DNA from 2 places in the Pseudogemmobacter sp. TB195 genome. Region 2 is predicted to be linked to the other one. Evidence: riboswitches for the same ligand, from Rfam matches in the RefSeq annotation. Region 2 holds a riboswitch; the other holds the start of a gene.
The links. Region 2 has a riboswitch for cobalamin ahead of AC4FS3_RS02635 (CbtB domain-containing protein). Riboswitches for the same ligand answer to the same signal wherever they lie in the genome.
Positions count from the first base shown of each region.

Region 1: another riboswitch for cobalamin. It lies ahead of bluB (5,6-dimethylbenzimidazole synthase); the one in region 2 lies ahead of AC4FS3_RS02635 (CbtB domain-containing protein).

Region 1 covers NZ_JBZEGG010000002.1:158,703-162,097, forward strand. The annotation lists gene AC4FS3_RS03790 (bifunctional aldolase/short-chain dehydrogenase) at 1-802, shown strand, start outside; gene bluB (5,6-dimethylbenzimidazole synthase) at 1,116-1,886, opposite strand; cobalamin riboswitch at 1,950-2,150, opposite strand; gene AC4FS3_RS03800 (bactofilin family protein) at 2,471-2,872, shown strand; gene AC4FS3_RS03805 (DUF1489 family protein) at 2,962-3,390, opposite strand.
Region 2 covers NZ_JBZEGG010000001.1:559,277-562,671, forward strand. The annotation lists gene AC4FS3_RS02625 (cobyrinic acid a,c-diamide synthase CobB) at 1-567, shown strand, start outside; gene cobA (uroporphyrinogen-III C-methyltransferase) at 564-1,283, shown strand; cobalamin riboswitch at 1,317-1,503, shown strand; gene AC4FS3_RS02635 (CbtB domain-containing protein) at 1,537-1,707, shown strand; gene AC4FS3_RS02640 (CbtA family protein) at 1,709-2,494, shown strand; gene cobF (precorrin-6A synthase (deacetylating)) at 2,512-3,288, opposite strand.

The DNA.
Region 1 (3,395 bases), on a different contig from region 2:
ATACTGGTCGCTGGAACAGGTGAAGCTGAAAAAGGTCGCCGAAAAGCCGCTGACCCGCCAGGTCGCGGTGATCACCGGCGGCGCCGGTGGTCTGGGCCTTGCCATGGCCGAGGCGCTTCGCGCCGAAGGTGCCGAGATTGCACTGCTGGATATTGACGCCGACAAGGCCGCAGAGGCGGCGACGCGGCTGGGCGGCATCGGCATCGGCTGCGATCTGACCGATGCGGTCGCGGTCGATGCGGCGATTGCGCAGGTGGCGCTGCGCTTTGGCGGCGTTGATATCCTCGTCTCGAATGCCGGGGCGGCCTGGCAGGGCGCGCTTCTCGACGTGTCGGATGCCGATTTCCGCGCTGCCTTCGAGCTGAATTTCTGGGGTCACCACTATGTTGCCCGCGCGGTGGTGCGGGTGATGCAGGCCCAGGGCACCGGCGGCGCGCTCTTGTTCAACGTCTCGAAACAGGCGGTGAACCCGGGTCCGGACTTCGGCCCCTATGGCACGTCGAAAGCCGCCCTGATGGCCTTGATGAAGCAATATGCGGTGGAACATGCGGCGGATGGCATCACCTCGAATGCGGTCAATCCGGACCGGATCCGCACCGGGCTGATGACCGACCAGATGATCGAAGAGCGCGCCCGCGCCCGGGGCGTCACGCCCGAGGTCTATATGCGCGGCAACCTGCTGCATCGCGAAGTCACCGCCGAAGATGTGGCCCAGGCCGCGCTGGCGCTGATCCGCGCCCGCACCTCGACCGGGGCGGTGATCACCGTCGATGGCGGCAATACCGCTGCGATGCTGCGCTGAGCCAGCCCGACCTGCCCTTTGGCCTGACGCCGGCGGCACGATGTCGCCGGCGCCTTCGTCTGTGCCACACCTGCGGTCCCCCGGGCCGCAGGACAAGCACCGCCGGGACAGGCAGTCCCTCTGCTGCTGCCTGAACCGGATCAAGTCGGGTCGCAGACCGGAACACTGCGGGGGGAATCAATGTTATCCTTCTGTGGCTGACGGGCCGTCATTCTCCCGATCACTGGTCATTGCCAGCCTTCGCCGCGACGACGGCCCTCTGCCCGTGGCGGCGGCCTCTTCCGGCATTGCGCGGGACGGCAGCGGCAGGTCCTCAGCGCCCCTGCCAGCGGTCGGCGAAGACCATGTCTTCCAGCCGGTGACGCTGCCCCCAGCCCCGGACCTCGAGCTCCGGCCGGTCATAGAGGTCGCGCACATGACCAAGGCACAGGAGCGCCACCGGCACCACATCATCGGGCAGATGCAGGATGCGCTTCAGATCACCTTCGCGGAAGATGCTGACCCAGCCGACACCGATCCCCTCGGCCCGCGCGGCGAGCCAGAGGTTCTGCACCGCGCAAACCGTGGAATAGAGGTCGGTCGCGGCATCATGGGTGCGCCCCAGCACCACCGGACCGCCACGTGTGCGATCACAGGTGACGCACAGGCAAAGCGGCGCCTCGGAGATCCCCTGGAGCTTGAGCTGCGAATAAAGCGCGCGCCGCCCCTCGCCGAACATCGCCGCCGCCTCGGTATTGGCGGCCTCGAAAGCGTCACGGATCTCGGCTCGCACGCCCTCATCGCGGATCAGGATGAAATTCCACGGCTGAGAGAGCCCGACCGAAGGCGCGGCATGGGCCGCCGCCAGGAGCCGGAGCAGCAGATCCTCGCTGAGCGGATCGGGCAGGAACTGGCCCCGCACATCGCGCCGCTCAAAGATCGCGCGGTAGACGGCGGCGCGTTCCTCTGCCGAAAAGGCAGCGGCGGTGCCGGGCGCGCGCAGGTCAGGACCGGAAGTGCCCGGATCTGAGCCAAGTGGATCGGAAGGGAGCTGTTCGGCAGGAGCGTGATCGCAACGGGCCGCGAGCGGCAGTTCTATCGGCATGACATTTCCCCTGTCAGGCAAACCGGCGCCCCTGCTGCCGTCCGCGCAGCCGGGGCCGTTCTGGTCTGGCCGGTCTTCTGGCTCGGTTTCATCCCGAAACGGCGCCTTCCCGGCCAAAGCCAGTGGCATCTGCCGCCCGGTCCGCAAAAGCGGTCCACCTTACAGCGTTGGGCACGCGGCGGATTTGCACCGCCTTCCCGATTATCCCTCCGGCCAGGGGCGGCACAGGGTCAGCGCCCTTGCCCGGGCCGGAGAGCACCAGACAGCGTCACTATCAGAGAAGTCCGGCCAGAACGCAACCGCGCCGCCCCCTGATTCGCAGCGACAGGATGCGCCTTGCGATCCGCCCCCGGCCGGCATCGCCGCCCGCACCAGACAGGAGGCCCCGCCCCCAAAGAGCGCGTCTCTCTGTTTCATGCGCCTTTTCACCGGCTTTAGGATGCCGGACGCCGCCCCGTCCCGTCGTGATCATTAAGTTTCGGCAGAAAACCGGCTTTCCCCGGCCTCGGCGGTCGCAGTCCACTTGACCCTCGCGCCGCAATTCCGCCTTATCGCCCTCGAGACGCTTTCAGAAAGATCCCCCAATGTTCTCGAAAACTGCCGCTCCGAATGGCGAGCCCGGACAGGCTGGCTCCCAGGCGACCACGCCTTCATCCGGCGCCAGCCGCAGCAATGCGACCCGTTCTGTGCTGGGCTCTGACCTGAAGATCACCGGCGAGATCAGCTCGACCGGCGCGCTTGAGGTTCTGGGCGAGGTCGATGGCAATATCACCGCCGACGCGCTGGCGGTCGGGCAGCATGGCCGCATCTCCGGCTCGGTCAGCGCGAAATCGGTCGAGGTGCATGGCCGTCTCGACGGCAAAGTCGACAGCCAGCATTTCATCATGCGCGCCACCGCCCAGGTGACCGCCGATATCACTTATGACACCCTGGTGATCGAGAGCGGCGCCACCATCGAAGGCCGCTTCACCCGCGGTCGCGGCTGATCACCCGCATCTGAAATGGCCGCTCTGAACCGGCACCGGTCGGCAGTTCAGAGCGGGGAGTTCAGATCGGGCCAGATGCGCAAAACGCGTCAGCGCAGGCCGATCTCGGCCAAAGCGCGTTCCAGGTCCGGCGGCAGGCTGTCATCGCCGTCCCGGCCCAGCGTCAGGTCGCGCGGCACGTCCTCCGGGCCGATATAGCGCCAGCCCTGAAACGGGCGGCGCGGCGCGGATTCGGTGCGGATGATCTCGCGGTCCATCACGATGGCGCAGCGGCTGATGCCATCACCGGTCTCGACCCGTTCCAGCGCGGTGATGCGCTGCCGGCAGAGGATCACCCCCTTGATCACCCAGTAAAGCGAGCCGCCCGCCAGCACCTCGGCCTCGCGTTTGGGCCACATGCGGGTGACATGTACCGCCTGCCCCGCAGGCCAGCGCGCCGCATTTTCCTCTTGCCAGGTCGCAAGATCCCCGATGCTTTCGGCACCGACACAAAGCTTGAGTATATTCACGAATCCCATGGCCG
Region 2 (3,395 bases):
GCGCTGGCGCGGGACGAGGCGTTCTCCTTCACCTATCCGCATCTGCTGGATGCCTGGCACGCGCAGGGCGCCGAGATCCTGCCCTTTTCGCCCCTGGCCGATGAAGCGCCGCCCGAGGCCGATCTTTGCTGGTTGCCGGGCGGCTACCCCGAGCTTCATGCAGGCCGGATCGCGGCGGCATCAGGTTTTCTTGCGGGCATCAGAAATTTCGCGGCGGTAAAGCCGGTTCATGGCGAATGCGGCGGCTATATGGTGCTGGGCGAGGCGCTGGTCGATGCGGCTGGCACCCGGCATCAGATGGCCGGGCTGCTGGGCCTCGTGACCACATATGAGAAACGCAGGATGCATCTGGGCTACCGCCTGGCCGCGCTTTCCGCGCCGATCCCGGGCCATGCTGCGGGCGCGAGGCTGCGCGGGCATGAGTTCCATTATTCGACCATCCTCGCCCAACCCGATGCGCCCCTTGCCACCGTGCTTGATGCCGAAAGCGCGCCGGTCCCCGAAACCGGATCGCGCCAGGGCCTCGTCACCGGCACATTCTTCCACCTGATCGGAGCCGCCACATGAGCGAGATCGTCAGCTTTGTCTCCTCTGGCCCGGGCGATCCCGATCTGCTGACCCTGCGGGCCATTAAACGGCTGCAGGCGGCGGAGGTGGTGCTGTATGACGACCTTTCCTCCGGGCCGATCCTCGATCTGGCGGCGCCGGAGGCCGATCTGATCTCGGTCGGCAAGCGGGCGGGGCGCGCCTCGCCGCGCCAGGATCATGTCAGCCGGCTGCTGGTCGATCATGCGCGTTCGGGCCTGAAAGTGGTGCGGCTGAAATCCGGCGATTCCGGCATGTTCGGCAGGCTTGAAGAGGAAATCACCGCGCTTAATGAGGCCGGGATCGGCTATGAGATCGTGCCCGGCGTCACCGCGCCCTCGGCTGCTGCGGCGGCGGCGGGGATCCCGCTGACGCGGCGGCTCAATGCGCGAAGGGTGCAGTTCGTGACCGGCCATGATGTGACCGGCGCGCTGCCCGAAAGCCTCAACTGGGCGGCTCTGGCCGATACCCAGGCGGTGACCTCGGTCTTTATGGCGCGGGCGACATTCCCGCAGCTGGCGGCAAAGCTGATCGCCGCCGGATTGGCGCCCGACACGCCCGCTTTGATGGCGCAGGGCGTCTCGACCCCGGCGCAATCCTTCCGCCGTGATACGGTTGCGGGCCTGGCCGCGTATCTTGAGGGCGCCGCCCCCGACCCGGCGCCGACCCTTATCCTCTACGGCGCGCTGGCGCCCTGACCAGAGCGGCTTGACCGGGCGTCACGCGCCTGTCACTCTCGATATCGTGAAGGTGCCGGGCGACCGGCATGGGAACAGGGCGGGGGAGACCCCGACCCGACCGCCCCCGCGACTGTGCGCAGCGAGCCGACCCCGTTAACCACTGTGGAGCAATCCATGGGAAGGAGGGCAGAGGCTGTGACCTGCAAGTCAGGAGACCGACCTTCGCATTTGATGGAACCGCCGTCGGGGATGACGGCAAGGAGTGATTCATATGTCCACCATTGCCCGCTCTGGTGAGAAGGCCGATGTCAAACTGGCGAATATCTTTGTCGTGGCGCTTTTGGGTGCTGCGCTGATCTTCGTCGCTGGCCTCGCCCAGTCGGAAACCCTGCATGACGCCGCCCATGATGTGCGTCACGCGGTCGGATTCCCCTGCCACTGATATGTTGCAAAGACTGCTGACCAGCGCGTTGATCGCTGGCGCTGCTGCGGGGCTGATTGCCGCCCTGCTGCAGCTTGTTTTCGTGCAGCCCGTGCTGCTTCATGCCGAGCTTTATGAGGGCGGCGAGCGCACCCATTTCGCGGCGGCCTCCGACCATCATCACGGTGAAGAACCGGCGCCGGAAGCCACAGAGCCGCAGACAGAACCTGCCGCCGAACCGGGCCATGCCCATGGCGCGGATGAAGCGCATGACCATGGCGAGGCGGCGGAGATCCCCGGTATCGGCTTTGACGCAGGCCGCGACGGGCTGTCGATCCTGTTCTCGATCATGGTCTATGCCGGCTATGGGCTGCTGCTGGTCGCGGCGATGGCCCTGTCCGAGAATAATGGCAACCGGGTCACCGCACGCCAGGGTCTTCTCTGGGGGATCGCGGGCTTTGTCGCGGTGCAGATGGCGCCGGCTTTCGGCCTCTCGCCCGAGCTTCCGGGCATGGCCGCGGCCGATGTCAACGCCCGCGCGATCTGGTGGGTGGCGACAGTGATTGCGACCGCCATCGGTCTCTGGCTGATCGCATTCGGCAAAAACTGGGTGGTCTGGGCGGCGGCGATCCTGCTGATCCTCGCGCCCCATATCGTCGGCGCGCCGCATCCGCATGAGTTCACCGGCCCGACGCCGCCCGAACTGGCCGCGCAATTCGCCGGCCGCGCCATCGGGGTCGGTCTTGCGGTCTGGACGCTGCTCGGCCTTTTCGCAGCCTGGCTCTGGAGCCGTGGCCGCGAGGCATAAACCAGCTTCCCGGCGGCTTATGCCGCCGGGGATGTCCGGTCCAGAATATAGATATCCATGAGCCAGCCGTGCTCGGCCCGTGCCGCTTCGCGCCGGGCGAGGATACGCGGCCCCGCCTCGGCCAGCGGTCCGGCTTCGGTGATCTCATTCGCCATGCCGACAAAGGCGCCCCACCAGATCGAGATGCCTTCGGGCGCCAGATCCTGAAAGGCACAGCTGCCGTCCAGCATCACCACCAGCCGGTCGACGCCTTCGGGCCAGCCCTCTTCGCGCAGCCGCCGCCCTGTCGTCACCAGAAACGGCGCGCCAAGCCCGTTGAGCGGAATGCGATGCGCGGCGGCCAGCACCTGCGGCGACATGATCCCCGGCACCACCGAGACCGAGACCTCGCGCAGCCTGCCCAGCCGCGCGGCAATCCGCAGGGTACTGTCGTAAAGCGCGGGATCGCCCCAGACCATGAGCGCCACCCGCTGCACGCCGGGATGCGCGTCAATCGCTGCCGCCCAGGCCCCGGCAATCGCATCATGCCAGTCATTCACCCGCGCGAGGTAAGAGGGGTTGGCCGGATCCCGCACCGGCATGGCAAAGCCCGCCACGATCACCCCGGGCCGCGTCACGAGATCCTCGCAGATCTGGCGGCGCAGATCGGCAAGATCGGCTTTGTCTTCGCCTTTCTCCGGGATCAGGATCAGATCGGCCGCATTCAGCGCCTTCACCGCCTGCAAGGTGAGATGGTCCGGATTGCCGGTGCCAATACCGACCAGACTAAGTTCCAAAGCACCACCCCCCTGCATCCATTCCCGCGCCAGAAACCAGCTTCGGCCGGGAATGAAAAGCCTGCCTGCCAGTTTCCGCCTGACCTGAATACCCGCCCCGGAGGCAGGTGCCGCCTGCCGGAGCC